One region of the Paenibacillus sp. FSL R10-2734 genome, then DNA from elsewhere that is predicted to be linked to it. Evidence: predicted binding sites of a transcription regulator. Region 1 holds the regulator's gene; the other holds the start of a gene.

Region 1 (16,516 bases):
AATTTTAGTTTTTTCTCCAGAGCTTTTCTTGTCTTCATTGCTCTGCTCCTTTTTTCCGCTATTGTTGCAAGCGGTTGCCAAAAGGGCAATCATCAAGATAATTGTCGTTACTAACGCAAGTCTCTTCTTCATTCAAATATTCCCCCTTTAGTGATAACCCTAGTATAGATAAGACAGACGAGAAGTCGTAGGGGGGAAAATTAAGCCCATACGGGGGATATTTTCACCTTAGTCGATTCATCTTGAACGATATTGCGAAGGGGTTTCGCCACTGTAACGCTTAAACAGCTGGTTAAAATGCTTCATATCCTCGTAACCTACCCGCTTAGCGATCTCGCTCACCTTCGCCGGCGTTTCCCTCAACAAACGGCTAGCCCATTCCATTCTTGCTTCCGTTACATACTCAATATAGTTTTTACCTGTTTCCTGCTTAAACAGCTTGCTAAAATAGTTCGGATTCATATGTACGCATGCCGCTACCTGCGCCAAAGACAAGCTGTCTGCAAGATGCTCGCGTATATAGGCTACAGTTCGGTCAATGGCTTCATTTCTGCTGCCGTTTAATCGCTCATACTGCGCATGGATCGCAAGCAGCATCTGCTGCAAAGTTTCTTCTGGATTCGCAGTAAGCAGCTTCATGTCCAGCTGTTCAATCTGTGGAAGCTTCGGCATCGATTGACCAACGGATGCTGCTGCACGCTCTAGCCAGCGGTACCCCCCAACGATCAAGGAATGTAAATATGCTTGAACGGAACTAGGTGTCGCTTCCGCATCCTTCCTAATGCTCGCCAGTTCACCTTTAATCCACTGCTGTACGACTTCTCGGCTCCCGCTTCTCAGAACGGCGGTTAGCTTCTTCTCCACTTCTTCCGTACAAACGGTCCGCATTCCTTTCCGGTCTTTAATATCCTCATAGGCCAGCATTCTTGTTTCCTCTGCCAACCAGCGGTACGAGACGGTTTGTTCGGCAGTGCGAAGTGACTCTCTCAGTTCTGCCACGTTGCTGGCCCATACACCGCATGCGGCAAAAAAAGGCTGGCGATAAACGTGCTCCGCCCGCTCCATCGACGCCTTAACCAATCGCTTCGCGCCCGGCCGCCCCCTGCGGAAAATAAGCAGCCATCCATATTCCCACTCCAGAATGACGCAGCCAAGAGAATCCCTAATCATCGCAGCCGCCTCATTCATTTCACTTTCTGTCTCCTCCTTCACTGTCAGTGGAGACGCAGATGTAACTAGCCATAGCTCTAGCTTCTCCATATCCGATCCGAGCCTCAGCTCAGGATAATAGATCAGCAGTTCCTCACTTTCACGCTCCGTCAGGAGATTGTCCCCGCGAAGAAACCGATCTAGTTGCTTCCAACGGAACGCCGTTTGATGGATGGCTTCTTGAAGCACTGCCTCCCGTCTGCTGACGATACGCTGCTTCACGCGCATAACCGCAGTCATAATATCGCCAGGACGGCTATTTTTGAGCAAATAATCACTTATTCCTTCCCGCATCGCTTGCTGTGCATATGCGAAATCATCGAATCCAGACAATATAACAATTTCAATGTATGGAAAATTCCGCTTAACCTCGCGAGACAATTCCAATCCCGTCATTCCCGTCATGCGAATATCGGTTAGTATGATGTCAGGGCACTCTATCGGAATGCGCATCAGCGCTTCCTCCGCGGAAGCAGCCGGTGCGAGCAGCTCAATGCCATTCTCTTCCCATTTAATAACCGTGCTAAGGCCGGTCCTAATAATGACTTCGTCATCTACTATCAAAAGCTTCATGTGCAGATTCTCCTTCCTTCCCACAAAGGTTGCAACCTATTTGATTTCTGATTGGAGCGGTATAATCGTAAAACTAACTTTAGTGCCGCTTCCTTCTGCGCTTTCGATCCGCAAACCGGCTTCATGCCCATAATGAAGCTGCAGCCGATTATGCACGTTGCGTAATCCGTAGCTGCTGCCTGCCGAGTCATTATTCTTCAGCGGATCAATACCCAAGTTTGCGCTTATCTTCTCCCTCAGCAGCTCCAATCTTTCCCTGCTCATGCCGACACCGTCATCCTGAACGATAAACGTAATACGCTCTCCCGCTGACACCGCTTTAACGATAATGCTTCCTTTACCCTCTCTTTTCAAAATGCCATGAATCATCGCATTTTCAATTAGCGGCTGAAGCAGCAGCTTCAGCATTCTCAGATCCAGAAGCTCCGCCGGAATATTCGCCTCGTAATCAAATTTATCTGGATATCGAATGGACTGGATCTTCACATAATGATCTACATGCAAAATTTCTTGGCTGATTGCACAATATTCCTGTCCTTTATTTAAGCTGAAACGAAGAAAATCACTCAATGAGCCGACCATATCCGCGATTTTTTCGTCTCCCTTCATTAGCGCCATCCAGTGGACAGACGATAACGTATTGTATAGAAAATGCGGATTGATCTGCGCTTGAAGCGCCGACATATCCGCTTCCTTCTTCAACGCTTCGTTGTGCTTCACCTCATCGGTTAGATTAATAATTCGCGAGCTCATCCGATTATAGCTAATAATCAGTTGTCCAACCTCATCGATCGATGTGACGGGCAGCGTCGGCAGCGGCTCGTCTGGGCTGGAATTTCTAAGAAACTTCGTTAATGCAGACAACGGTTTCGTCACCTTTTGAATAAGTACAAGTACGAAAGCGATCACAAAGAGCATGGAAATGCTGACTGCAATTGCGGTTAAAGTTAAAAAATACTGGTTCTGCGCTCTGTAAGCTTTTGCTGGAATGATGCCTACGAGCCTCCAGTTAATATTCGGCATCTGATAGTGCAGTACTGTACTCCGTTCCTCCGCTTCTCGGTAATCGAACGAACCCGACCTTCCCTTGAAATCAACTATTCCGGGGAAATACTCGTTCAAGTTCTTGTTAGTCGAATACCCTTCCGGCCCAGCCAATATCCTGTTTTGTTCGTCCAATAGCAGGGCGACACCTTCACCCTCTAGTCCAGCTTGCTTTAAATGGCTAGAAATAACCGATTGTGTCAAGCTAATTTTAAGCATGCCGATCTTGTAATATTTTGATGTGCTGCGAATCGGTCGTGACATCGTAATGGCATCCTCTTTGCCGTCCGACGTAACAAAGTGATGCACCGGAGACCACCATTTTGGATATTCCTCATAATAACCGGGATACTCGCTCTGAATATCGGTCCATTCTGATTCGAGGACAGATCTGAAGGAAACCGACGGCTTATTATCTTCATTTGCTTCGATCATGACATTGGCGATATATGATTTGGAAATCGATAATGTTGTAAGTAAATTAATGATGGAGGTTTGCTTTAGCAAATCGCGTTCCGGTGTTTTCAAATAGCTTTGGACATCAGGGTGGCCGATGAGGAATAGTGATAGATTCTCGACATCGCTTACCATATTTTCCAAATAGGCCCCAATTTGCCGAAGCGTATTAATGCCTGAGCTTTTCGCTTTCTCCTCCGTTAAGCTTTCAGCAATATAATAGGAGAACAGTCCCAGAGACAACACGGGTACCAATACCGAAATAATAATCAACAAGCTCAGCTTCTGCTTTAACGATTTACCCAACCAGTTTTCCATCGTATCCTCCGTTCAGAATGCCTTTATGCTCTGTAGCTAAATTGTAGTTTTCATGACTACTCAGAATATATGTTTGCGCTTTCATAATAACCTAAGTCGCTCGTCCCGACCAGAGTCTATTGTTGGCCGCAAAAGCACTCATGCTGAAGTAAACATAGTCTTGACAGATTATAACATAAGCGATATAACATATTGTGTATATGTGAGGAGTTGATTGCATTTGTTTGCAAATGAAAGACGTTTAAAAATTATGGAGATGCTTGAACAAAAATCGTCCATTACCGTTTCAGAGCTCATTAAGATGTTCAGCGTATCGATTGAAACCGTTCGGCGCGATTTAGAATATCTTGAAAACCAACAGGCGCTCAAACGCGTACATGGCGGAGCTGTATCGAACCAAAAGATGCATAGCTTTGCAAACCTTGAAAATCGCATGTCGGAAAACAAAGCTTTAAAGCAATATCTCGCAAAAATCGCTATACAGTTTATACGCAATTACGACACGATAGCCATTGATTCAGGAAGCACCGCTATGGAGTTAGTGCCGCTGTTAAGAGATCATTTTCACCATCTCACGATTATCACAAATTCCCCGGAGGTCTTTGGGTCTCTGAGTGATACGGATGGGTTTGAATTGATTCAAATTGGTGGGCAATACCTCCGTGAAGAAAAAGCATTTTACGGTCATATGGCATTAGATGCGATTAATCGGCTTCATTTTTCAAAAACATTTGTTTTTCCGTCGGCCATTTCGCTGCGCAATGGTATTGGCGTATTTGTCCACGAGCTTTTTGATATTCAACGGGCTTATATCCGCAATACAGACGAGGTGTTTATCCTTGCTGACAGCTCGAAGTTCGAATCAACTGCTTCAATCAAGCTTTGTGACTTATCGACATCCTTTAAAATCATCACCGACCATGAACTGCCAGATCATATGTACTCGCTTTATAAAAAGAATGACATTCAAATTATTAACTAACAGGAGTGATTCCTATGAGTGAAAAAGTATTGCTGATTTTGGTCGATGGTATGCGACCTGATAGTTTGGAAAAATCCGGGCATCCTTTTATTGAAGAAATGAAGGCTAAGGGAAGCTTCACCCTCGATGCGCAAACGGTTATGCCAAGCGTGACCTTGCCGTGTCACATGTCGTTGTTTCTTAGTGTCCCTCCAGAGCGTCACGGTATATTGGATAATATATACACTCCCCAGGTTCGGCCTATATCAGGGCTCTGCGAACAACTGAGTGCGAATAAAAAAACGTGCGGATTTTTCCACAACTGGTCGGAGCTTCAAGATGTGGCTCGTCCCGGATCATTAGCTTACAGTTGTTTTATATCAGGCGAAGCCTATACATACGAGGCTACTAACAAGATGCTAACTGACCAAGCAATCAAATATATAAATGAACAGTTACCCGATTTTACCTTCTTGTATTTGGGACTTGTCGATGTAATCGGCCACAAGTATGGCTGGATGTCAGATGAATACATTCAATCAGTCTATGATTCTTGGGTATGCATCGAAAAAGCCGCATGTGCGGTGCCGGAAGACTATACGATTATCGTAACCTCTGATCATGGTGGTCACGACCGGAATCATGGTACGAATAAGCCTGATGATATGACGATACCGCTATTTGTGAAAGGTAAATCGTTTGCTCCCGGAACATTCATTCCTTACGCCAATATCATCGATATCGCGCCGACCATAACAAAACTTCTTGGTGTAGAGAGCAATGTGGATTGGGAAGGCAAATGCCTGGTATAGGCAATAAAGAACTGACGAAGCGTCAGTTCTTTACGTTCAGCACACTATGTTGTCTAGTCTATTTCACAAGCTATATTACACGGATCAATTATGGCGCTGCTATTTCTGAAATCGTAGATTCGCTTAAGATATCCAATCAGCTTGCCGGTATGGCAGTTACCGGTAGTTTTATAACCTATGGAGTCGGTCAACCGATCTGCGGCTTTTTGGGCGACCGTATAAAACCTCGAAATATGATTTTTATAGGGCTATTGGCAACCGCGATCTGTAATCTTACGATTTCATTTATGAGTAACATTTATCTTATGATCTTCATTTGGTGTTTCAACGGACTTTTTCAAGCCATGCTATGGCCGCCGCTAGTGCGTATTATGGCGCAAACCCTATCCGATGTGAACTACCGGAAAACAAGTATCGGCGTAGCTACGGCGGCTTCTGCCGGAACAATTGCCGTCTATTTACTTGTACCATTCTGTATATTGATTTCCGGTTGGCGATTATCCTTTATCATTCCTGCTATTGTGGGATTCTTGATAGCCTTGGTCTGGTTTTTTGGCGTAAAAGAATTTACTGTACCTGAACCAAAAGTCGAAGAGATATCCATCCGAAATCCGGTTTTGACAAAGACGAGCACCCTCATTTTTGCATCGGGTCTACTGCCGATTATGTTGGTCATTGTGTTTCAAGGCGCTCTGCGCGATGGTATTACAACCTGGATGCCGACCTACATCCAAGACGTCTACCACTTGAGCACTTCCATATCGATTTTGAGTACAGCCATACTTCCCATCTTTACGATCGTGAGTGTTGCCTTCGCGACATTTGTTCAACGGCTTGTTGAGAACGAATTAAAGACCTCAACCTACATTTGGGGCACTGGATTTATCGCTTGTATGGTGTTGATCACGCTATTTGCCTCGAATGCAGTTGTATCCATTACACTTATGGCCATCATAACAGGTTGTATGCACGGCATAAATTTGATGCTGCTCAGCTATCTGCCTTTGCATTTTGAAAAATACGGGCGCGTATCGACTATGTCGGGTATTCTAAATTCATTCACTTACCTCGGCAGCGCCATATCCATTTATGGCATCGCAACCTTAAGCGAACATCTGGGTTGGAAATTTACTATTATTTCTTGGAGTGTTATAGCGTTTATGGGAACGATAATTTGTGCTTTATGCGTTCGAAGATGGAAACGGTTTACCAGCGAGCCTGCCAACTTCTTGTAGTCGGGATTGTCTTTAGCCATATGCTCGGCGTAAATTGCCATACCGACTGGGCTTCCACAGACAATTAATATACCAACTGCTTGGTCGACGTCGACGTGCAGCCGCCCGGCTACTCATAACAGGTCATGGCTTCGATTACGGCTTCATTCGCGACTGATTAAGAATTCTGATGTCCCTCGCATCGGACACCCTAATGGATGTCCGTCTTGTTAATATGGAGCCTAGGGGGATCGAACCCCTGACCTCGTCGCTGCCAGTGGAGCGACGAGGTTTTGTACGTTAGGGAACAGCGATAGAAATCCTTATGTAGCAAAGCATTCTGGGATTTCTCTTATCAAGAAAAAGTTAGTCTTCATCAAATGCCTCAACCACAATGGGTACGGCTGCTGTCACAGCATTACCTTTTTCATAAATAACCGTGCACTCTCTGTTATTCTTGCAACATCTCTTCTATTATCTCGCATAGATGGAAGAATGATATTATCGAGCATATTCAAGTTTTTCAATAAGGTTGGCTGCTGGAACACAAATCCCATTTGATTTCGGCGTATATCCGCAAGCTCATTTCCCTTGAGTATCGATATGTCCTTACCGTCAAAAATGACCTTACCCTGTCCTATACTATCCATTCCACTAAGGCAACGAACTCACCCTCGTTTATTTCAACAGACACCCCGTCGAGAACTCTTTGCTTTTCATTGCCTTCACCGAACGTGTAATATATTGCATCTTAATATCTAAGTTAGTAAACCCCATGGAGGAGCCAGCAGTGAGCTGTGAGATAGTGACAAACTAAACAAAAAGAACGAGCAGCAAAAGCGATTTTTTTGGGTGCCTAGGTGGCGGTTGTCCTTGCTGTGTTTTATGTGTTTGATGTTTGGTAATTCGAGTTTGTAGGTTCGAAAATAGCAAAAAAACGGCATTTCTGCCGTTTTCTTAGGATGGACTCTCAGGGGCTCGAACCCTGGACAAATAGATTAAGAGTCTACTGCTCTACCAACTGAGCTAAGAGTCCATAATATGAAGTATTCTGGTGGAGAATAGGGGGATCGAACCCCTGACCTCATCGCTGCCAGCGATGCGCTCTCCCAGCTGAGCTAATTCCCCATATATTTACATTTTACCCAATTAATGATAATCGAAATTCGGTTAATTTAGGGTAGTGTTTCTAACCAGCTTGTACTCCCAGCTGAGCTATGGCCCCAAACATAAATTTTTAGGTGTATGTAAACACACTTCTAAAATTCAGTTCGGTGTATTTAAGTCATTCTGACAAACTCAAGCGCCGTAGGCGACTCCTATATAATATAAAAAATCGCCTTCGCTGTCAACACTTTTTTTATAGTCAGTAAACTAGCCACAACTCTACAATCTATCCAGATCCCCAGTGCTTTTAGACAGCAGACCCTTTAGTTCCTTCATGAACATGTTAATGTCCTTGAACTGGCGATATACGGACGCAAAGCGAACATACGCGACTTCATCAACTGGATAGAGCTGTTCCATAACAAATTCACCGATCTGTTGACTCTCCACTTCTGCTACAGCGATGCCACGTAGGGATTTCTCCACTTCAGAGACGATCTTCTCTAGACGTTCTACAGAGACTGGTCGTTTCTCGCAAGCACGGATTAGACCACGCAGAATTTTATCACGGCTGAATTCCTCACGGCTGCCGTCTTTCTTGATCACGATTAACGGTGTTTCTTCAATCATTTCAAAGGTTGTAAACCTTTTGCTACATCCCTCGCATTCACGCCTGCGGCGGATTGACTTATTCTCATTCGCTGGTCGCGAGTCGAGTACTTTAGTATTTGTGTGGTCACAGTAAGGGCATTTCATAAGCTTCATCACTTCCTATTACATAATGTTTTTTTGTCCCGGACCTTTAAACATCCGGCTTTTGAAGAGCTATTTCATTTTTTCCAGAAATCACCGTTTTTTTGTTGTAATGATTATGGCAAGTCCGGCACATAATACAGTTACCAACAGAGGAGGTGAACAGCAATGAGCCAAAACAACAGCTCCAATAACCTTGTAGCTCCAAATTCCCGCGGTGCCTTGGAACAACTTAAATATGAAGTTGCCCAAGAACTAGGAATCACGCTTTCCCCAGATGGTTACCAAGGCAATAAAACTTCTTATGAAAATGGTTCGATCGGTGGTTACATCACTAAACGTCTTGTAACCCTGGCAGAACAACAATTGGCAGGTCAATACAAATAACCTGTCGACATAAGCTTACTGAGGAAGTATTAAACGACCAACAGGTCGTTTAATGCTTCTTTTTATACATAACACGGTTTTAGAATTCGCTGTAAATATCCGTGTACTGATCATAGTAATAATTGACACGCTGTACATAATGACGGGTTTCACCAAACGGAATATCCTTAATCGAAGCATCCGTTCCATCCCAGACTCCTTCGTCCAGCCAGCGCTTAACTTTTCCTGGCCCAGCATTATAAGCAGCGATAATTGCTGTACGATTACCTTTGAACTGACGGGATAGTGTTGAAAGATACCAAGTACCTAGTTCAATATTTGCATAGGGTTCATGCTTTAACTCCTCCATAGATACATCTGGAAGCTTGGCCTTTTCAAGAGCCCACTTGGCGGTATCCGGCATAAGCTGCATTAAACCTATAGCACCTTTTTTGGATTCTCGTCCAGTTTTGAAGTTCGTTTCCACTCGGATAATCGAAGCTACTAAAAACGGGTCTATATCGTACGTAATGCTGTGCTTACGGATCTCATCTTTATAATGGATCGGATAAAACCAGGACATCCAGTTCGTACTCAGAAACAATATCGCAGTAAAACCAATGAATAACAGAAGAAGGACTCTTTTTTTACGTAACCATTTCATGATAAGCCCAGCCTGTCCCAAAAAACAGCAACCTGCTGCTCAGTGTGCGCAAGATCGCCACTGTTGTCAATGATATAGTCCGCTTTATTACGCTTCGCTTCAATATCCATCTGTGCATTCAAGCGTGCTTCTGCTTCTTCTATTGAAAGTCCGTTACGTTCCATTAATCGAGCGATTTGTACCTCACGAGGAACATAGACCACCACTATCTCATGGAACAAGTTCTCGAGTCCTGATTCAAAAAGAAGAGGGATATCCACAATGATTAACTTCTTTGGATCTTCTTCCTCCATGCTGTTCATACGTTCTTTAATTTCCCGCCGGATTGCAGGATGCGTCAGATTGTTCAGAGCTTGCAGGGCCGCTGGGTCTCGAAATACAATGTCCCCCAGCTTGCCCCTATTCAGTGTGCCGTCCGGAGAGAGGATCTCACTTCCGAATTGTTTCACAGCCGCAGCCAGCACCTCATGACCGGGGAGCATAACTTCTCTGGCGATCACATCTGCGTCAACCAGCCTCGCTCCCTTGCTCACAAGCAGTGCGGACACCGTGCTTTTTCCGGATGCAATGCCTCCGGTTAAGCCAATAATCATGTACTCACCTCATAATAGCTTCAGTATTCCCATTGTAATTAATAATAACGCGGGTAGTGCAGCAGCATGCTTCATCCAGTAGTTCCCGGCGAATCTTAATCCAGTCTTCATGCCCAGCAATAGAAATGTACCACTAAACATAGCAATTGTAAGTGATGTCCATATCGGATTGAACCCGAGTAGTGCTGCACCTAGTCCGGCTCCAAAAGCATCTAGCGAGAGTGCAATCCCAAGCAGCATTGCTTCCATGGAAGAAATACTCCCAGAATCATCCATATCGGCTGATGACGGCGTACGTAAGATTTGTACAACAATCCCCAACCGCCGTAGTTCAAGAGAAAAGACAGCCGACTTTGACTGCACCTGAGCTATGGCTGCTTCTGCTACAACATCTTCCGTATCAACAGCTACCTCTGCACAAGCCGCTGTGGTTAGCACATTTTCTTCATTATTTTCACATTCACCACTCTGTTCCTTCTCTTTCTGCATTAGCATCTGAACGAGCGACCAGCACCCCATTAACACGAGTATAACAGCGCCAACCTCAGAAGCCGCATGTGGAGATACTACCTTAGCAAGCAACACACCTACCTGCATAGATACACAAATAACTACCCCCGAACAAAGCGAGATAATCAGAACGGAGAGCAATGGTATTTTTAATTTACGCAGTCCATATGTAATACCAACGCCAAAACCATCCAAACTCAATGCAAAAGCTAATAATATCAGTGAAAAAAATGGGCTGAGCACCCGCAATCCCTCCTGTGAAGAACCGGAACACTGAAGAATTCACTTTATTCAGCTTCCGTTCTCTATTGAGCATTCTTCACACAGTATATGGGCGGGACAAGTAGTGGGTGCCAACCTAATTACCTCTTCAGATCTCTGCCTTACGTTGACAGCTTGGACAATAATGCGTGCCGCGGCCACCTACAACAGTTTTCTCAATCATCGTTCCACAGTGATTACACGGCTGATCTTTACGACCATATATCAACAACTGCTGCTGGTAAGTGCCGCTCTCACCTTGACCATTCACATACGATTTTACAGATGAGCCACCAGCGTTCACCGCTTCCGTCAGAGTCGCGACAATAGCGTGATGCAGCTGTTCAAGCTGAGCATCAGAGAGATCTTTTGCGCTCACTTCAGGATGAATTCCTGCACGGTGCAACGACTCATCTACATAAATATTACCTATCCCGACGATATATTCCTGATTCAGCAGCAGCGATTTAATTTTTGTGCTTTTGCCTGATACAATCTGCTTAAACCTCTCCGGAGTAAAAGATGGCTCCAGTGGCTCCTGTCCAAGCTTATTTAGGGGCGGAAGCTGCAGGTCTTCACCGATCTGAAAAAGATGCATCGTACCAAACTGACGAACATCCGTGTAGCGCAGCTCAGTACCATCCGTAAAATGGAATATCACATGCGTATGCTTGTCCAGTGGGTCATCCTTCGAAAAAAGTCCGTAACGGCCCTCCATCCGTAAATGAGACACCAGCACCAAACCGTCTAGTACGATGCGCAAAAACTTTCCTCTTCGTTCTACATTAACAATACTATGACCTGCGAGCAGGTTGGCAAAAGCCTGAATATCATCCGGCCGCTGAATAATCCGAGCCAGCCGAACGGTTACACTCTCTATCTGCTTTCCATTAACTAACTCATTCAGTGTTCTCTTGACTGTCTCTACTTCCGGTAATTCCGGCATGATGTCTTCACCTCAACTACATTATAGCTGATATGCACACCTTAAAGGGAGCCTATTTCGCCTCGTACCAGTTGCTACCAAAACTTACCTCTGCTTTAAGCGGCACAGATAGCTGCAATGCTCCACCCATCACTTCCGGCAAAAGCGTCTTCATGAGCTCCATTTCATCCTCCGGCACCTCGAATACAAGCTCATCGTGCACCTGAAGCAGCATGCGGCTTTTTAACCCACGCTCGAATAGCGCCTTGTCCATATGCACCATTGCCAGCTTAATGATATCAGCAGCAGTTCCTTGTATAGGTGTATTCATTGCTGTACGTTCCGCAAAAGACCGCAGATTAAAGTTTTTCGCATTAATCTCAGGCAGATAACGGCGGCGTTCCAGTAGTGTGGTTACATAACCATGCTTCCGTGCCTCCACTACGATATCGTCCATATATCGACGTACGCCTTGGTATACCTCGAAATACTGCTCAATAAATTGAGCGGCTTCTTTGCGAGGAATATTCAGGTTCTGCGACAGACCGTAATCACTGATGCCGTACACGATGCCGAAGTTAACGGCTTTAGCCGCACGACGCATGTTGCTATCAACCTGATCAGCGGTGACTCCAAACACATCCATCGCCGTCTTTGTATGAATATCCATATCATGAAGAAAAGCTTCCTTCATCCGCTCATCACCGGAAATATGCGCCAGCACTCGCAGTTCGATCTGCGAATAGTCCGCCGCCAGAATGGACCAGCCCGGTTCGGAGGGAACAAACACTTTGCGGATTTTACGTCCTTCCTCTAAGCGGATTGGAATGTTCTGCAGGTTCGGAAATTGGCTGCTAAGACGTCCTGTCGCGGCAATCGTCTGCCGATAGAAGGTGTGCACCTTCCCAGTTTTCGGGGAAATTTCTTTGAGCAGCCCCTCAACATAGGTGGATTGCAGCTTTGCAATCGTGCGATATTGTAGAATCAAACGTACTACATCGTGATACGGTGCAAGCTTCTCCAGCACCTCAGCGTCTGTGGAATATCCGGTCTTCGTCTTCTTGACTACCGGGAGACCTAGTTTTACAAACAAAATTTCACCCAGCTGCTTTGGTGAATTCAAATTAAACTCTGTGCCACAAATTTCATAAATTTCGGTGACCAGCTTGGAAATCTGAGCTTCGAATTCTTTACCGAGCTCTTTGAGATCTCCTTCATTGACTGCAATCCCTTGTTTCTCCATATCCGCAAGAATACGTGATAATGGCATTTCCAGATCCTCGAACAGTCCGGTCATCGCCGTTTCGATCAATTCCTGCTGTTGTTTCTGGGCGATGCCAAGTACCGTGGCACTCTTACGTGCGACGTGATTCCCTAAGATTTCAAGCTCAGGAATCTTATATTTAGCACCTTTTCCGAATACCTCTTCATCAGGAGACAGCCGTGGCAAGCCGTATTTAGCGGTAAGATCGTTTAAGTTCTGATTAGCTTCAGTCGGATCCAGTAAATAAGCAGCCAACTGCACATCATGGGCTGCACCTGCAAAAGCAATTCCATGCCAGTGCAATGCTAAATCAGCACGGTGAAGATCATACCCGCTCTTCGGAGCCTTCTCGTCTCCTAACCATTCGCGTAGCTTCGCAGCAGCTGGTTTCTGCAGTAATTCAAATGGCACATAATAATGCCGCTCCAGAGAAGATAACCCTACCCCGATCACCTCAGCACGATGCGGATTATCCCCGTTTGATTCCACATGTAGCGCCGAAATACTAGGCAGTGCTTCACTCAGCGCCTCTAGTTCTTCTTCGCCAACGATCGTTATATCAAGTAAAGCAGCCTCAACTTCCCCCGCCCCCTCTTCTCCATCAGCAACAGGAGCATAAGCGCTAAGAGACAGCCGTTCTAAAAGTGATTTGAATTCCAGCTTGGCAAGGGCGGGTCCGGCTGTATCCGCTGAAATCCCGTTAAAGACCATATCTTCCCAAGAATGCTCAAGAGGTACTTCACGATAGATTGTCGCCAGTTTCTTACTCATTACAGCATCTTCCGCATGCGTCTCCAGCTTTTCTTTCATTTTACCCTTAAGCTCACCGGTTCCTGCTAATACGCCTTCCACCGATCCAAATTGATGCAGAAGCTTCAGAGCAGTCTTCTCACCCACACCCGGCACTCCCGGGATGTTATCACTCGCATCGCCCATCAGCCCTTTAAGGTCAATGATCTGCTCTGGTGTTAGGTCATATTTCTCACGAATTTGTTCCGGTCCATAAAGCTCGACCTCAGTAACCCCTTTGCGGATCAACGCAACGGTCGTGTGTTCAGAAGCCAATTGAAGCATATCCTTGTCTCCCGAAACGATCATAACCTGACGTCCTGCTTCATCCGCTTGGCGAGAGATGGTTCCAATAATATCATCGGCCTCATAATTACCAATTTCAAACTGCGGTACCCCTAGATTACGGAGTAATTCTTTCAGTAGCGGAAACTGCTCGGAGAGCTCCGGTGGTGTCTTTTGCCGACCACCTTTATAATCCTCATAACCTTCATGCCGAAAGGTGACTTTCCCTGCATCAAAGGCAACAATCATATGTGTTGGCTTGTGTTCTTCAATCAAACGAAGCAGCATCGTTGTAAATCCGTAAACCGCATTCGTCTGTTGCCCTGCTGTATTTGTCAGCGGGGGCATCGCGAAGAAAGCACGGTAAATAATATTATTTCCATCTATAAGTATCAACTTTTCCATAGTGCACCTCGCCTTTTTCATGCTTACTCCTTACATATTAACATATGGCCTGTCCAAGTAGAAACGCTTTACCCACCTAAACAGTGGGATTAGCTGAAATGTTAGTAACATAAAGAGCTAATATGGGATAATACAGCAAGTAGCCGTCCCTATAAAAGGACGGCTACTTCGTTTACCTAAAAAAAATAAAAAAGATGTGAAGGTACGATAGTAATGGAGGAGAAGTTTGGAACTGTAGGAGCGTTAGCGACAGCCTTTGTCTCCGGATTTCAACCGTAAAAAACGGTATAAATCAAGAAATCTGGGGACAACAGCGGCCGAAAGTCCAAACATTCTCCAAAGTTACGACAAGTACCAAATATCTTTTGAATCAAAGCTATTCATTCAAATCTGGTCGTTTACCGGTAACCAAGTAAACTACGCTCTCACCAATGTTAGTAGCATGATCGCCAATCCGTTCGATATAACGGCCGACTAAAGTCAATAACATAGCTTGGGATATTGAATCCGGCTTTGATACCATAAAAGTATATAACTCATTGATCATCGCACCATACAATTGATCGACCTGATCATCATCCTGTGCCATTTTATAAGCCAGATCTGTGTTCTCATCCAGGTAAGACTGGATTGCCTCATCGATCATAATGTTCACGATTTCAGCCATACGAGGAATGTCTATAAGTGGCTTAATCAGCTGCTGGCCTTGCAGACGCATGGTCGCCTTAGCTACATCAAGTGCGAGATCACCCATACGCTCCAAATCGCTTGAAATTTTGAAGGCAACGATAATACGGCGCAAGTCTTTAGCCACGGGCTGCTGGGTAATAATTAAACGTGAGCCAATTTCCATGATTTTATCTTCCATGGCATTCAGATGTAAATCCGCTTCAACGACTTCCTGTGCACGCGTTGTATCTAGATTTTGCAGAGCATTAATTGCACCTTCAAGAGCATTCTTAACATGCTCACCCATCTGCTGCAGCAGGCTGCGCAGCTCTTCCAAGTCTTTATCAAATTCTTTTCTGCGAATCATAATAAGAACGATCCTCCTCATTAACATATGGTCAGCTTGCCATTTCCAGGGACGAACACCCTTTCACTTCTGATCAGCCGAAACGTCCGGAAATATAATCTTCAGTGCGGGAATCTTTAGGGTTCGAGAAAAGCACCTCTGTGTCCGCCGCCTCTACAATTACACCATTTAAGAAAAATACGGTTCGTCCTGATACACGTGCCGCTTGATGCATGTTATGAGTAACCATAACAATGGTATAATCATTTCTTAGTTCTTGAACAAGTTCTTCTATCTTGAGCGTGGATACAGGGTCGAGTGCAGAGGTTGCCTCATCCATAAGCAGAATATCTGGCTGTACTGCTAACGCTCTAGCAATACATAGCCTTTGCTGCTGTCCACCGGACAAGCTAAGAGCAGATTTCTTCAGAAAATCTTTCACTTCCTCCCATAGGGCGGAGTGACGCAAGCTTTTTTCTACGAGCTCATCCAGCTCGCTTTTGGAACGAATGCCATGTAGACGGGGACCGTAAGCTACATTGTCGTAAATCGACTTTGGAAAAGGATTCGGCTGTTGAAACACCATACCGACCTGCTTGCGCAGGCTTTCCACCTCTACCTCATCACTATAAATATTTTTGCCACCGATGTTTACAGTTCCTTCTATACGTGTGCCAGGAATCATATCATTCATACGATTCAATGTGCGAAGCAACGTAGATTTCCCGCAACCGGAAGGTCCAATAAAAGCGGTAACCTGTTTCTCCGGGATTTGCAGATTTACGTTCTTCAGTGCGTGAAACGACTCATAGTAGAGATCTAGATTCTCTATGTCAATGATGGATTTCATTAGTGTTTACGTCTCCTTCTCATCATCTTCGATCTCCATGATAAGCTTTTAGTGTAAATACAGTTGGAGAGAAATGTTAACGCAATGTAAAATCAGTGAGATGAATGGATCCACATCACAGTATTTCCCCAGAAACCAACTA
Region 2 (16,516 bases), 320 kb from region 1:
GCCGCATGGCACTTGCTTCTCGTTCGTCGCCATCGCACCGACCTGATACTTCTCAACGGAGCCGTCACGAAGCTCGACAATAACCTGATCAACAGGATGCGTATCGATATGCATAACACCATTTCCGCACCACAATACCGTGCTGTTGTCGCCGCCTTTATAATACGTCCAGCTGGCAACTAACGTGCCGACCGCTCCACTCTTCATGCGTAATATGCAGGTCGCGTTATCGTCTACATCGGTTCCTTCTTTGTGCAGCGTGTTCACGAAGACAGCGACTTCAGCCACTTCATCGCCTAGAAGCCAACGGATCAAATCAGATTTGTGAACACCGAGGTCGCCCATTGCGCCCATGATGGCTTCTTCCTTGCGGAAGAAGCCATCAACACTCCAGCGTTCAGGTCCCGGATGGCCGAAGGACGTGCGGAAGGAAAGGACTTTACCCATTTTACCTGTTTGCAAAATTTCTTTGGCCTTTTGGTGGGGCGGCATCAGACGCTGCTCGGTTTTCTCTGTAGATTTTTGACCATCATCCGAGTGCCCAGCTGGATATGGAAGTATGGAAGCGCATTGGTTCCCAAGAGGATGATTCCTGCCAAGACTATTGTCGATGGCTTTCTGGTAACCAGGTGTCCCAGGCGGTTTTCTTTCTCTCCTTTTTTCCTCTTACCATGCTTAGGAAGTTTGTTGCTGCCCTTCACGCTGACTGTGCTCCTTGCTCCCCATTAAAGTAAGTAAGGCAGGAACTATAATAAACGATTTGTCAAATCTATCGGCCCTCTTGAATAATTATGCACAAATTTGCATATTTTATTTTTTATCATTTAAAATGAAAAAATCACAAAACGTATAAATATAATTATTTGAATATTTACTTACCCACAACGACTATACCCACAATTCCCACAAGTCTTACAACCCTCGATATTAATCAGCGAGGCACCGCCGCAAGATGGGCAAAGATCACGAGAAGCCTTCGAGTGATCATGCGCACCATGTCCACCATCGATTGCTGCTGTGGCAGGAACACTTGCTTTCAACTCAGCGTTCAACGCTTCATTGAAATCCTCCAGCTCCAAAGTCGCTGCGATAGGTGCAGGCACATGATCATCCTGAGCGTTGTTCAGTACATGAGTTTCTAGTGCTTTAGCTACAGCATCTGCAATGGATTCAACGCGATTTGCACCAAAGCCGATAGCACCTGATCCGCCAATGCCTTTCAGATGTTTGATCAACAGTTCAACCTTCTCACCATGATCTCCATAACGGAGGAACAAGGAGCAGACACGTCCAAGTGCTTCTGCCATCGCAAAGACGTCAGAACCCGCTTTACCTACATTCAGGAAGATTTCAGCCGGTGTACCATCTAAATCATTGATCGTAATATACGCCATACCAAAAGGTGTGTTGATCTTGTATGTTGCGCCGCGCAGAACCTGCGGACGTTTCTTGTATTGTTTATCCAGCTCTGTAGTCACCTGTGGCGCTGGACTTGCTGCAACAATACTCGCACTTGCTTCAGGAGTTGCTGCAACTTCAACTGCTGGAGCTACCTCTTCAGCTGCAGTTTCTTTCTTATCTTCCTTCTTCGAGGTTTCCAGAACTTGCACATCACGGCTACCATCACGGTAGATCGTAACGCCTTTACAGCCTAGATCGAAGGCCATTTCATAAAGCTCAGCCGTCTCTTCTACTGTGAAGTCAGACGGACAGTTCGCTGTCTTGGAAATCGAGCTATCCACCCAGCGTTGAATTGCAGCTTGCGCACGGATATGATCCTTAGCGGACAAATCCATCGAGGTCACAAAGTACTCTGGCAGCTCTTCACCTGGATGAGCTTCCAGCCATTCTTGAGCGATTGGAACGAACTGCTCATCGTAGCCAAGACGACTTTGACGATAATATTTGAAAGCAAAATATGGCTCAATGCCTGTCGAAGTACCTACCATTGTACCTGTACTGCCTGTAGGCGCTTGTGTAATCACTGTAACGTTACGCATACCATGTTGGCGGATCGCTTCTCCAACCTCTGGATACGCTTCGAGCATATTTTTCATAAACCCGCTCATTAGGTATTTCTCAGTATCAAAAGCAAGGAACGATCCCTTCTCACCAGCAATCTCTGCGGATGCAAGGTACGCTTCACGAGCCATAAAGCCGTAAAGCTTGTCCAGAAACGCCAAAGATTCCGGACTGCCATAACGGATGTTCAATTTGATCATAAGCTCGGCAAGTCCCATCGTTCCGAGACCTACACGGCGTTCGTTCTTCTGATTCGCTTCATTTTCCGGGAAATGATAAGGCGTCTTATCAATGACATTATCCAAGAAACGTACAGAATAACGAGTCGTATTCGCAAGATCTTCCCAGTCTACATCATGATTCTTCTCATCGTAGAACTTAGACAGATTCACAGCCGACAGATTGCAGACTCCCCAGCCTGGCAGTCCTTGTTCTCCACATGGGTTCGTACAAATGATCGGATTAAAGTACCAGCTGTTGGACATCTGATTGTAGTATTCCATGAACACAACGCCAGGCTCAGCGGATTTCCAAGCAGATTCGATAATAGTGCGCCACACATCACGCGCTTTAACGGTGCGATAATGAATAACATTTTTGCCCGCAGCCTTCCATTTGTCGAGATCGCCATCCCACGTATCGTTATAATCAGGGTCTGTCGTATCCGGGAATACGAGATCCCAATCTAAATTTTCTTTAACAGCCTTCATAAAGCTATTGCTCACACATACCGAAAGGTTCGCATTAGTAACCTGACCCATCGTTTGCTTCACTGTAATGAAGTCCTCAACATCTGGATGCCAGTCATTAATCATGAGCATGAGCGCTCCACGACGGCTGCCGCCTTGTTCAATTAGTCCAGTGGTATAGCTAAACAGACCGCCCCAAGATACAGAACCACTAGACGAACCATTTACACCTCTCACAATCGCACGACGCGGACGTAGTGATGATAGGTTAATCCCTACACCGCCACCACGAGCCATAATTTCTGTCATTTCAGCCAATGTCTGCATAATGCCGCCACGGCTATCTTTTGGAGAAGGGATTACATAACAGTTGAACAGTGTTAGTTCTTCACTAGCGCCTGCACCAGCCGCAATACGTCCACCCGGTACGAGCTTCCAATCATCCAGAATCGAACGGAATTTACCTGCCCATTCTTCTTGAAGCTCAGGTGTCTTCTCAACAGAAGCCATAGCTGTAGATAGACGATCCCACATTTCCTCTGGTGTTTTTTCTATATTAAGCGTCAGCTTCTCAACATCTGATTTCACAAGTTCGCCGCTGCGCGTCTTCACGGTTACGATTCGGCCGTTACGCTCTACAATCTCTCCGACTTCCTTCGTTGGAAACTTCGGATCATCCTTTGTTAGAACGAGTACTACATCGCCCACTTTAGCATTGTTGCTGTCGGCATCCTTCCAAGCATAACGATCCAAAAATATTTTTTCACTTAGCCCTTCAAGGCGTTGCTTACGTTCCATGTTACTCAATAAAAAAACCTCCCGCATTGTAGTAAATATTAGTTCCAGTTCAAGTTGTGATCTCCACAACAAAAACTTCCTTACACTTATCTTCCGCCTTACGGGTGTATGTAGGAAGTTCATCTTGTCAATAAAAAATACCAGCTTCGCAGCTTGATAAAAACACATTTTCATGCTTTTGTCACAATATATTGTGTGCGTCAGCTTTTAAACTATACCACATATTGTATCGAAGGTCTTTTTCGAAAATAGAGTCAAGCAGCCGAAATATCGCAAACCATGCCGCGTTTTCTCGCTTTTGCTCTCTTTTTTAAAGGCTATCAAGAAAAATAGAAGGTTATGAATTTTATTGTTTAAGAGCATACTACTCCTACGAATGATGATATGAATTTGCGCCTGAGGAGGCTGTACCATGACGCAATTATTCCGTAATTCTCAACCCCACAAAGGTGGGAAGTCCGCGCCTATACTGCCTGTTCCTCTTTCTTTTGACCGGAATTGGCTACAGGATCTAGAACTCAAGCTAGAAAAAGGCGGTCCGTGGGGAGATTTACGTCTGTCTAAGCTTGCCGTGCAAGGTGAACAAACGGGTCTAGTAACAAGCTTCGATGAGCTGCAATGCATGAAGCATTTATCCGGATTATCCCCTCTTCCTCACCAGCTTGATACCGCGCATAAAGTTCTGTTTGAGATGTCAGGCCGCGCGATTCTTGCAGACGAGGTAGGACTAGGAAAGACGATTGAAGCAGGACTTGTACTTAAGGAATATCTTGTTCGCGGTCTCGTCTCTAAAGTTCTTATTCTGGTACCGGCTTCCCTCGTATTGCAGTGGGTCCGCGAGCTGAATGCCAAGTTTGGCATATCCGCCATTGCACAGAAAAAAGCATACTCCTGGGGAAATGCGATTGTAGTCGCATCTATGGATACCGCCAAACGCGATCCCCATAAAGAAATGCTGCTGGAAAATGAATATGACATGTTGATTATTGATGAAGCACACAAGCTGAAGAATAAAAAATCGACCAATTATCTATTTGTACAGCAATTACGCAAAAAATATTGCCTGCTCCTAACCGCTACTCCCGTACAGAATGATCTGGGCGAGCTGTTTAATTTGATCACTTTACTGAAGCCTGGGCAATTAGGAAATCAGGGCGATTTTGCCACAAATTTCGTCGTTGATAAACGTCAACCTAAGAATGAAGGTCAGCTAAGGGACGAGCTTTCGAAGGTGATGATCCGCAATCGGCGTGGCGAAGGTCCAGTTAACTTCACGAAACGAAAAGTCCGTAATATTCCGCTAGTTCTATCACAGGAAGAAAGAGTATTATATGACGCTGTCACTGCTTTTGTCAAAGACCAGTATCAGGAATCGGGCGGCAATCTTAGCAGCATGCTTTCCTTGGTAACGCTTCAGCGCGAGGTCTGTAGCAGCCGGGATGCCGTGTTTATCACTTTAGTAAATCTGATCAAGAAGCTGCCCGCTGATTCTCCGAAACGCGACCGGATGATGGAGCTATTGCAGACACTCCGAACGGTTAAGACCAACACTAAAGCGGAAACAACGCTATCCCTCATTCAAGAAATGAATGAAAAAGTCATCGTGTTCACGGAGTACCGTGCGACTCAAGAATATTTGCTGCAATATTTCCGCGAACATGGGCTAATGTGTGTTTCTTATTCCGGCGGGATGAACCGTGGTAAAAAAGACTGGATGATGGATCTCTTCCGTGGTCGTGCTCAAGTAATGATCGCAACCGAGGCGGGTGGTGAGGGCATTAACCTGCAGTTCTGCCACCATATGATCAATTTCGATCTCCCTTGGAATCCCATGAGAGTAGAGCAGCGGATTGGACGGGTGCACCGATTAGGTCAGCAAAATGACGTGGTTATTTATAATTTGTCCACACAGGGCACGATTGAAGAACATATCCTGCATCTGCTACACGAGAAGATCAATATGTTCGAAATGGTCATTGGCGGGCTGGATGTGATTCTGGAGCGTTTTGAGAAGAAAGAATCTCTGGAGAAAAGCTTATACAAAATCATGCTCGAATCTCACTCCGATGAAGAGCTGCGAAATGAGCTAGATCATATCGGCGAATCCCTAAGTGAGTTGACTCAGGGTATTAAAAAGGAAAGCGAGACTGCGACATGACCCTCACCTCACAGGAAGTACGTAAACATGTAATGGACTATTTGGAAGCGACAGAATGCTCCATTATTGAAGTATCGCCCATTCACGTAACTGTAAAGCTATCGCCAAGAGCTGACAGAATGCTTACAGACCGTCCTTATTATTGGGGATTCGTGGAGCGTACTGGCGTTGATCCGGAGACACTCTCTTTCACCTTTGTATTTGATCCTGAAAAATACGACAGTCAAGCAGCTATAGAAGCTCCACCAACGGTAAACCGCAGCATCGGAGCATTTAACCCGCCTATTACCGGTAGCCCAGCGATAGGCGCGACAGCTGATGTTGAAGCTAGCACGGATCTATTGAATTCAGAATCACCGGAATCTAATGTGGTTCATGTCCCCTCTTCAAATCCTGAAGATAGCATCCTTGCCCGCTACTTTGGTATTGTTCCAGCACTGCCTCGAATTGGGCCCGGCATGATAAGACGAGAAGATGTCGTCTATGGGAGCAAGCGACTTCAGCAAATTTGGAGTGCTGCCCAAGATGAAGGAAAATGCCTTTACTTATTTGAGGATCCAGGAAGCAGACAGCGGAACACGCTCTTCTCTGCAGCCTATGAACCGTGGCTCGGTGTCTGCTATAAAGTGGAGATGAGCTGTGATTTGAAACGGGAAGAACTTCATTATCTTGGGATATCTCTGACCAAAGGGACCATCATTGATGACTTTAACGCAAAGATATCCTCTCGGGAGATGACACCTCGCTTACCGGAAAATGTGCATATTCAGCCTTATGATTTGACAGTGACAGCCGCTACAGATTTATTGGAAGCTCATCTTACCTCCCAGCTAGCCGAGCTTGATTACACTTGGGCCGAACAGGCACGTGAGCGTCTTAGAATCGAGCTGGCTATCATTGATATTTATTACGGCGAACTGCTGAAAGAGCCTGATGAAGAAAAACGTCTAGGTACTCAAGAGCAGTATAACCGTCGTCGACAAGAGACCATTTGGCAGTATGAGCCGCAAATTGCAGTTTCTGCGGTAACCTATGGACTGTTTCATCTGCGGAGCCTATAGAATGCGACCCCACTCGCTAAAAGCAGGCAAAAAAACAAGAGAACTTCCGCCTTCAGGCGCGACAGTAAGCAACAGTCTTTTTATAGCCTGTCCACTACACTAAAGAGGAAGCTTATACTTTCTGATATTTCAAAAAAAGAAAGGTGAACGACGCCATGAAAATAAGTTTACGGCGGAGGCTGCGACTTGTTGGTCAAGGATGCCTCCTCCTGCTTCTATGCTTCGGACTGTTTGTAGCGAGCTCCAGCGCTCCTTCGGCGCTTGCCGCAACCAGAGTAAGTGTGATCCAATCAGTCACACAGGATGCAATACCTGCGCTGAAGATGAGTACCTTACCCTCTCCCACCACGGTCCAAGAATTCGCTAAGACTACACTGAACAAGCTTGCTGCAGAAGCTCCATTTACAGCCTGGAAGGATGCAGGGATAGAATATTATCCCCTTGGTCCAGGTACTCATAGCTGGCTAGTCAATGTTATGAAGGGCGAAGAGCGGATCGGGTACATGATCATTTCCGCTACCGAAACAGGCGGATATATGCTAAGTGAATATGGAGCCGGCACTTACGGACTCCCGTACAGTTTAAATGATCTGCGCCAATTCTTGGTGCAGAAAGGACTTATTACTTCATCTTTTTCAGGAAAAATAAAGCTTACTGCATTATATGCACCGCTTCTACCTGTATGGAAAGTAACCATTGACGAAAAGATATTTTACATCAATGCTTCTGTGCTTCAAATCTTACCGTGGACACTTAGCAAGGCAGAAGAAGTCCTTAATGAGCTGCCCCCAGTAACAGATGTGATCACTAATCTCAATCCAGACGTGTCACCGCTATCGGCCTTTAATAGTGGAGGGTCAGATGATCCTTACGAAGATATCCTATGGCTGACCGCTCCTAAACTAACTACAGTGAGCAGCGACAACATTGCGCTTCTGATTAGATCCAAGGAGAGCATCGCTTATCAAGCTGCTGGGCGAAATGACCTTGTCGGGGCACCTTTTATGATTACAGGATATCAAAGCTGGCAGCCTTCTCATGAAGAAGCTCAAGCTGAAAACAATAAACTTACCGTATACGCAGCGTCAGGCCCTGAAGGAAAACGATACTTACCTCTCACTGCACTACAGAACAATGGAACACTGCATAAGCTGCCAGACAGAAATATCAAAGCACTCGGATTTAATCGTTAACAATAAAGCAAATAACCTTCCACTGCCACTCATGAACATAGGCACTGGAAGGTTATTTGCTTTTTCTAACATTCATTCTTTTTTACCTCGGCTCCACTTGCTTCGCCAGATAGACCACCCAAGTGGAAGCATGCCGAACCATTTCTGTGACCACGGCTGCTTCGTAGCTGCTGCTCTACGAGCATGTATGGCACGTGGATCCTCGATATATACGACTACCTTCTCGGTTATATACTTCACAAGCTCATCGCCACCGGAAGCCATTGTAACACCTCCTACATTGTTTGTGAATTTAGATGATCAGCGTTCGTTCCATGTTCTTAGTGTGCACCATCCGACTTAGATCTAAACTGCAAACTTCTGATTTGTCGTATAGGTTTACCTATTAAAGCACAATCTAACAAAGAATCTAGGGGACGAAGTTATTCACATGCAAGGAGGTGTTTCATTTGAAAAACTGGATAAAATATACTTTTCCCAGAACAGCAACTGCTTTATGTTGCTTTCGGATCACTTTAACTACCGTAGGACTGCTAATATTGTTTCTGGGGAACGCACAAGCCTCTACTGCCTCTGCAACACCAACCAAACCAGTGATGAATGATGATCGTCAGCACCTATTAGGCCACGGTCATCGCATGATTCTAATTGATGCAGGGCACGGAGGCATCGACGGTGGAACCTCCTACGGTAATATTTTAGAAAAAGATATCACGTTAGATATTTCACGCCGATTATTTCTGCTGCTTCGCAGTGATGGATTTGACGTAATCTTGAATCGCAATGGTGATTATGCACCCAGTGACGAAAACCGCTGGCTGCGCAGCAAATCTCGTCATCTGCGGGATCTTGCACAGCGTAAAGAGCTCGCCGAGACGCTCCCAGCTAATGTAGTGGTAAGCATCCATATTAATTGGGCGCCTTCCCCTTCTAAACATGGACCGCTTGTATTGTATCGCCAAGAGGGTCGCAGCTATTTCCTTGCCAATTCCATTCAGCAACAATTAAACAGCCTCTACGATGTCGAAGCTCATCCAAGACCAGGCAAACCTTTCTACCTCCTAAACAAAATAACCGCCACAACAGTTATCGTTGAGGCGGGTTTTGTAAGTAGTCCGGCAGATCGCCAGAAGCTGTGCTCACCTAAAGGGCAACAAGAAATTGCTGAAGCCATTGCTGGTGGTATCGTTGCTTATTTTATGGAAGTGTAAGGTTGGAGTTCCACTTCATCTCGCTTTTGACCAGATCAGAAATGCCAATAAAATCAACACTGTCTTTCATTTGCTCAATACCGCTGCGGATCCCTGCGGCGGTCTCTTTTCCAAATATGCCAACATGACCAATGGTGATGCAAAAGCGTTGATCCTGTGCTAAATCTTTAACGAGGCCCATTTGTTTCAGAACATGGCTAGCTGTATGTGTGTCATCCAGAAAGATGTGGTTCTCCACGCGAGGTAGCCCCATTCGATAAGCCATATTACCTGCAACGGAACGGTAGTTGGTCTTACTGTCCACAAAGAACAATCCTCGTTCTTTGCATACGGATAAGATCACGGCCATAATCCGCTCGTCTCCGGTGATCTTTGAGCCCATGTGGTTATTTATACCGATCGCATAAGGTACATTATCGAGTGCTGCCTCAACCTTTTGTCGAACTTCCTCATCGGACATCTTGGCCAGTATGGCTCCTGGTCCTAGCCATTTCGGATTACCTTGGCGCGGCTCCATCGGCAAATGCACCAGCACATCATCTCCGCGTTCGTGTGCACGAGTGGCATCTTTAACGGATGTTGGCAAGAAAGGCATAACAGCCACCGTAAGCTTCACAGGCAGCGAGAACATTTCATCCGTTCCCTTCATGTCATTGCCGAAATCATCAATAATAATAACGACCTTATTGCGCTTAGCTGTACTCTCTTCAAGCTGCATATTGGTAACGTTGTCTTTAGACGTGGCTGCAGAGACAGACGGCATCGCCGGAACAATTGCGGTAATCATTACTGCAGCAACAGCAAACCAATTTAGAAAATAACGTTTAACTTTTCGGCTGTCCTTCATCAAGAGGAACTCCTCCTTCGTCATAAACAATTGTTCTCATTGTTTGGTTCACGAAGGTTAAATATGTACGTGCAGGGTTCGCAATAATTTACAATCGCGCTTTTCTATTGCCCTCGCTCGTCAGCAGCAAGGATTGCTTCTAGCACATTCACAGCTTGGACCTCGAAAGGCATATTCCACATTGGACTTTCCTGAGTACAACTAGCTTCCGCCACCACCATTAATTTATCGATCTCACTACTGGTGATTCCAAGATCCTTAAGTGTTACTGGAAGTCCGACTCTTTTGCAGAAATCAATGACCTGAGCGATCTCCTCACTCGGAGCCTTCTCAAGTACTAACTGTACGATCGTAGCAAAAGCAACCTTCTCACCGTGTAGCGTATTCCGGCATCCCTCATGCAACGTCAGTCCGTTATGAATGGCATGGGCTGCGGCAAGCCCGCCGCTCTCAAACCCAACGCCGCTTAAGTAAATATTAGCTTCAACAATATGTTCCACCGCAGAAGTGGTGATTCCTTGTTTCACATCTTGCAATGCTAATTCACCCTCCGCGAGAAGCGTATCCAGACAAGCCCGTGCTAAGGAGAAGGCTGCGATTGTACTAGTCCCGCCCGCATGGGTAATCGCCCCTGATTGCCGGCAGGCTCTTGCTTCGTAAAAAGTGCTCAAGGCGTCACCCATTCCAGCAACCAGTAATCTTGTCGGAGCTTTAGCAATGATATCGATATCTGCGATGACCATATCGGGATTTCTTTTTAATGGTAGATAGCAATCAAAGTCACCCTCATCCGTATACAAAACCGATAACGCGCTACAAGGTGCATCTGTTGAGGCGACAGTAGGTACAATAACTACCGGCAGATCCGCCATGAAACTTACTGCTTTGGCTGTATCTAACGTCTTGCCACCACCAATCCCTAAGACGACTTCAACGTCCTTCAAACCGAGTTGTAGCACCAGCTCATCCACCTGATTACGGCTGCACTCGCCCTTGAATTCGCGCATTACAATTAGAATATTATTCAATTCAAAGCTGTGTGAGATATCCTCCTTGTACATAGAAAAAATATAAGGATCTATAATCGCAAAAGCGCTTTTCGCTCCCAACTGCAAACAATAATCTCCCAGCTTACGAATCTCGCCATTTCCCTGAATATATTTTGTCGGTGAACATATTATTTGCGTCATGGTTTCACTCCTCTTTTGTGTATACCTTTATTCTAAGGAGTATTGCTTCAGATCGGCTATTAAAAAAGATCTACCGCGAATATATTCTCAAATTCAGGCCACCTGATGTTTCTTAAACGCCCTATAAGTAAGAGGCAACAGTAGCACTATGACAATAACAGCGAATCCTGCCATGACCTTATATTCTGGAATCAATACACCGAACAGATTAAACAATTCATAAGAGGTAATTTTTTTAAAGCCATCAAACATACTGGCCGGCAGTAAATCTATCAGATGATTAAACAAACGACTGCTCTTGCTGGCAGGAATGAACAGTGGACCAATAACCAATATTCCTATGACAATGATAACAGAAAAGGGACTACTCATAAGGCTGGACAGCCACAGAGTCAATGCTCCCACCATCAGACAGGCTAGACTACCGATGAGGATCGCCCACAGATACGCTTGGAAGACTGTGAAGGAAACGGGAGCCAAAAGGTCAATCATCTGCACATTTGCTTTCGCACCCTCAAATCCAAATATTCCGAGCAGCAAAAGCGTGTATGCCACGAGCGCTAAGAATAGTAGTGCTATAGATAGAATAAAGCCAGCCTTTAATTTGGCGGTGATGACCTTATTGCGACCATAACGAGAAGACAAAATGATCGCATCCGTGCCCCGCTGATATTCGTCGGCGAACATGGGAGCGAGGCATATAGCAATGGCCAAAGATATAATTAAAAAGAGGTTTTGAAGATTTTGGAATACTTTTTCCCATCCAGTAACATAGTCCATCTGAAATGGAACACGAAGCTCCTCGTTCATTGTATTAAAGAATGCTTTCTCCTTGACGGAATAATTACCATAAGAATAATCGTAATTTAAATAACCGTTAACTTTTTCAATCCGTTTCTCATAAAACACTTTAGCATCATCCGGTTGCAATCTATCCATTACAGAATAATCATAATTGCTCAAAGGAGAAAATGCGTAACGAATTAAAGTATTGATCTGTTCATCTGGCACTTCATATTTAGCATAAGCTTCACTGTTTAAATTCCCTTTATCATCAATATTATTCGGATCGAGATGAGCCTTTTTGTGTCGTTCAATCGAATTTGCCAATTTTTCAGTCGTTAAGGGACCGGCAAGCTGACGACCGTATTCTCTTTGGAGGGAAATCGCAGCCAATCCTTTTAATTCCTTACCATCCTTACCCGTTATGTATGCCCCTGTGACCCTCATGTTAACTAAGAGTAGGACCACTGCTATTACAATCGCAATTACGACGTAAAACAATTTGCTCCTTATTATTTTCCGCAGTTCAAACCGGGTCAGCGTGTCCATGATTCAAGCCTCCTATATAACCTGATGCTTTTTGAATGCCCGATAACTAAAAGGCAGCAATAGTGTTATAGTTATTACCGAGAATCCAACCATTATCTTATACTCTGGAATCAACTGCCACCCAAGATGAAATACTTCATAACCTGTTATTTTACTAAAGCTGTCAAACATATTACCTGGCAGCAAATCTATCAGATGATTAAATAGACGGCTATTTTTATTTTCGGGAATAAACTGGGTACCTACAAGAAGAATTCCAACTGCGATAATAACGGAAAATGAGTTTCCCATCCGACTGGAGAGCCACAGTGTCAGCGCTCCCACCAATAGACAAGCTAGGCTACCGATAAGTACCGCCCACATATAGGTTTGCATCACCGTGTAGGGAACAGGAGCCAAAAATTTAATCATCTGCACGCTGGCATTCGCTCCATCGAATCCAAATACCCCTAGAATTAGCAATGTATAAACCCCAATTGCTAACACTATAAGTCCTACAGATATAATAAAGCTTGCTTTCAATTTGGCAGCGATGGCTTTGCTGCGACCATAACGAGTAGATAAAACGATGGAGTCTGTTCCTTTCTGATATTCCCCGGCAAATACGGGGGCGAGACAAACCGCAATGACAAATGCAATAATTAGAAAGAGACTCGGCAAATTCTCAAATACATTTTTCCAACCAGTAACATAGTTCATTTGAAAAGGCACCGGAATTTCCTCATTCATTTTGGTGAAAAAAGCTTTCTCTTTGACTGTGTAATTGCTACCAGAGTCATTACTATTTAACAATCCTTGGACTTTTTCCATCCGTTTCTGGTAAAATCCCTTAACGTCTTCAGGACTTATTTTGTTTATAAGGTAAAAATCATATCCGCTTGCAGGAGAAAATGCATCTGTAATCAAAAATTGAATTTGATTATCCTTAACGTCATATTTGGCATTAGCTTCGACGGTCATCTCACCTTTTTCATCAAGGTTCTCAGGGTCACGAAGTAATTTTTGATGTCTTTTAACCGCTGCTTCCATCTTTTCTATGGTCAACGGACCGGCAAGCTGACGATTGTACTCTCTTTCTAATTGGATAGCTGCTACTCCATTCAAGAACTTACCATCTTTTCCTGTCGTTTGTGTATTTGCGACTAATATAATGGATAAGAATAACGCCGCCACTATCAAGATTACAATCCCTGCATAAAATGGTTTTCGGCGCATGATCTTTCGCAGCTCGAAACGGGTCAATATATCCATAAGTCAAGCCCCCTATTTTTCAATAGCCGTAACATCTTCTTCCTCCTGAAAATGGTATAAATAGAAGTCCTCCAGCGTTGGCACGACCGATGTCGCCTGCTCAATAGGTCTCTCTGCGGACACAATTCTCAGTTCCACCTGATCCCCTTCATGCCGCAAATTGCTTACACAATAACGGGCATTCCATTCCTCAGCCTCCCGGACTGGGATACGACATGACCATACGAAGCTCTTCATCGTTGCCGTCAGCTGGTCCACCGTACCGGCTGTCAGCAAACTACCTTTCTTCATTACAAGAATCTGGTCAGCAATATATTCCACATCGGATACAATATGTGTCGAGAGAATAACAATCTTGTCCCTACCCAAATCGGCGATAAGGTTACGGAAGCGGACCCGTTCTTTAGGATCAAGTCCTGCAGTCGGCTCGTCCAATACCAACAAATGGGGATCATTAAGTAGTGCCTGTGCGATACCCAGCCGCTGCTTCATCCCTCCAGAAAAAGTGCGGATTTTTTTCCGAGCCACATCATCCAGAGCCACAGTGCCGAGTAGTTCTCGAGCTTTCCCTTTTGATGCCGCCAGCGTCAATCCTTTTAGCGAACCTATGTACCACAGAAACTCCTCTGCACTGAAATCAGGATAATATCCGAAGTCCTGAGGTAGATAACCAAGCAAATCGCGATAGCGTTCCCCCATACGACCGATTTCCTCATTGTTCATCTGTATCGTTCCCGAAGTAGGGTTCAGGATACCGCAGATCATCCGAAGCAATGTTGTTTTTCCGGCGCCGTTTGCCCCCAGTAAACCGTAGACACCGTTGGTAAGTCGGATTGAGATTCCGTTTACTGCCTTTTTGGCAGAAAAATGCTTACTCACCTGATTTAAAGTCAGTTCGAGCATTCCACACTTCCTCCTTTTATTCTCTATTGTTTTGACTTGTCTCACGCCAATCTTAAAATTGTATTCTTGAGGCCGTTTCCAGGCTTCTGCATGTCCTGCATACCCCTCGAGTCTCGTAAACAATTCCAACCGTAGAAAGCACCAGTAATACCTGCCATAATCCGGTTACTGATGATAGAAACAAAGAGAAGGAATAATTAAATGTAAATATAAGCTGTACAATTACCAACAGAGCACAGTAAAGGAGACAATAATACCCACAATTTGATGTACGAATCCTGTTCAACAACCAAAGGGAACCAAGACAAGCAATATTGAAGGGCACCAGCAGATACAGCAGGAGGCTCAAAATCCCAGTCTGTATCCAAACATTCAATAGAATAGCCAGTAAGGCCAAACCGATAAGATCCGCTAATCCAAGCAAACTCATACGCACCAGCGTCAGTTTCTCCAATATATGCCGAGTACTTAATTCAATCTCCAGCATATGAAAGGTTAATGATCGAGTCAGTGTCTGTAGCCCCGTGATCACCAGTAATGGAGCTGAAATAGATGCCAGCATGACAATTTGGATATTTCCGTGAGGATGATTAATGAAGTTATGCAGAAGTAACCCCATTCCAGCAACAATTAACAGCTGTAATGCCCACACTTTCCAACTGATGAAGCGAAGCTGAGCCTTATAGAACTCTGTAAATGAGGTTCTTTGTGTAGCCTGTGTTTGGCGCAGTTCTAAAGCTGCCCCATGAATGGTCTCTTCTAACCGCCCCCGATCAACGGGAAACGAAGGGGAGTTTCTTAGTGTAGTTACTATGGAATGTCGCTGCTTCTTCTTCAACGAATTCACTCCTCTCCAAATAGCTTCTTAAAACAATTAACCCACGCTTCACTCGATATTGAACCATGCATACATTTACTCCCGTAACACGAGCTATGTCGCGGAAGGTCATATCCAGACAAAATCGCATAAAAACCATTTCCCGCTGCTCTTCAGGCAGAAGTAGAAGCAGCTCATGAACCAGATGCTCTCCTTCTACTTGTTCTTCAATGGAGCCGTTTGGCTGTGAAAACGGTTTTTCTGCTTCCTCCCTATGTACCCAGGACAACGAATACTGTTTTTGCAGATAATCATTGCACAGGTGACGAGCGATTGTGTATAAGTATGCGAGGCATTTTCCTGCATTTTTATATCTGTCAATATATCTGCAAAATCGATAGAAAGTTTCTTGGGTCAGATCCTTCGATTCTTCCTCACTTCGAACCTTGTAGTAGCAATACTTCTGGATTCCGGGGTAATACCTTTCGATCAGCGGTGTTAAGTACTGCGTCTCCCCCTCATGTATTCGCCGGATCCACTCCACTTCATCCACTACGTCCCTCCTCTCTATTATGTATAACTGATTTATACAGAAAAAAAATGAAGTTACATTGTGACTTTTTCGTGAAATTCTTCAGCCGCTTCCTTTTCGTACGAATCTGCTTGCATCCTATACAGACTCGCATACACTCCTTTTTGCTGGATCAGTTCGGCATGCGTGCCTAATTCTCTTATCTCACCCGACTGCAGTACAATGATATTGTCCACATCCCTGGTATTAACAAATCGATGAGTTACCATTATGCATAATCTACTGAATTTCATTTCCTGAAAACGCATGAAAATTTCATGTTCTGAGATCACATCCAATGATGCGGTTGGCTCATCCAGAATTAGTATAGCGGAGGGCTTCATTAACGCCCTCGTAATGGCCAGCTTTTGCCATTGTCCCAGCGATAAATCCACACTGCCGGACCATTCCTTTTTTAGTCTGGTCTCATATTTCTCAGGAAGTTGGGCAATAAATTCATCTGCTCCCGAGTT

Evidence for each region. Region 1 encodes NrdR, which represses ribonucleotide reductase genes. Its sites were predicted from a motif close to AACACNATATATNGTGTT; they were not measured.
Region 2: NSS67_RS22955 (adenosylcobalamin-dependent ribonucleoside-diphosphate reductase) is a predicted target of NrdR. The motif match lies at 3,690-3,707, and genes of this name have one in related genera.

Annotation. Positions count from the first base shown of each region.
Region 1 is NZ_CP150170.1:5,574,048-5,590,563, forward strand. Features, by position in the region: gene NSS67_RS24315 (extracellular solute-binding protein) at 1-132, opposite strand, end outside; gene NSS67_RS24320 (helix-turn-helix domain-containing protein) at 238-1,782, opposite strand; gene NSS67_RS24325 (sensor histidine kinase) at 1,819-3,600, opposite strand; gene NSS67_RS24330 (DeoR/GlpR family DNA-binding transcription regulator) at 3,821-4,582, shown strand; gene NSS67_RS24335 (ectonucleotide pyrophosphatase/phosphodiesterase) at 4,597-5,373, shown strand; gene NSS67_RS24340 (MFS transporter) at 5,361-6,608, shown strand; partial or broken gene NSS67_RS24345 (ABC transporter ATP-binding protein) at 7,007-7,332, opposite strand; tRNA gene NSS67_RS24350 (tRNA-Lys) at 7,551-7,623, opposite strand; tRNA gene NSS67_RS24355 (tRNA-Ala) at 7,640-7,715, opposite strand; gene nrdR (transcriptional regulator NrdR) at 7,974-8,450, opposite strand; gene NSS67_RS24365 (alpha/beta-type small acid-soluble spore protein) at 8,616-8,834, shown strand; gene NSS67_RS24370 (lytic transglycosylase domain-containing protein) at 8,914-9,477, opposite strand; gene coaE (dephospho-CoA kinase) at 9,474-10,070, opposite strand; gene NSS67_RS24380 (MntP/YtaF family protein) at 10,080-10,823, opposite strand; gene mutM (DNA-formamidopyrimidine glycosylase) at 10,951-11,787, opposite strand; gene polA (DNA polymerase I) at 11,840-14,509, opposite strand; gene phoU (phosphate signaling complex protein PhoU) at 14,886-15,545, opposite strand; gene pstB (phosphate ABC transporter ATP-binding protein PstB) at 15,619-16,374, opposite strand.
Region 2 is NZ_CP150170.1:5,250,856-5,267,371, forward strand. Features, by position in the region: partial or broken gene NSS67_RS22950 (Gfo/Idh/MocA family oxidoreductase) at 1-501, opposite strand, end outside; gene NSS67_RS22955 (adenosylcobalamin-dependent ribonucleoside-diphosphate reductase) at 876-3,509, opposite strand; gene NSS67_RS22960 (SNF2-related protein) at 3,922-5,667, shown strand; gene NSS67_RS22965 (YqhG family protein) at 5,664-6,728, shown strand; gene NSS67_RS22970 (hypothetical protein) at 6,884-7,921, shown strand; gene NSS67_RS22975 (YqzE family protein) at 7,994-8,185, opposite strand; gene NSS67_RS22980 (N-acetylmuramoyl-L-alanine amidase) at 8,371-9,132, shown strand; gene NSS67_RS22985 (divergent polysaccharide deacetylase family protein) at 9,119-9,979, opposite strand; gene NSS67_RS22990 (glycerol dehydrogenase) at 10,084-11,169, opposite strand; gene NSS67_RS22995 (ABC transporter permease subunit) at 11,263-12,501, opposite strand; gene NSS67_RS23000 (ABC transporter permease subunit) at 12,514-13,752, opposite strand; gene NSS67_RS23005 (ABC transporter ATP-binding protein) at 13,765-14,655, opposite strand; gene NSS67_RS23010 (hypothetical protein) at 14,708-15,493, opposite strand; gene NSS67_RS23015 (sigma-70 family RNA polymerase sigma factor) at 15,429-16,025, opposite strand; gene NSS67_RS23020 (ABC transporter ATP-binding protein) at 16,079-16,516, opposite strand, start outside.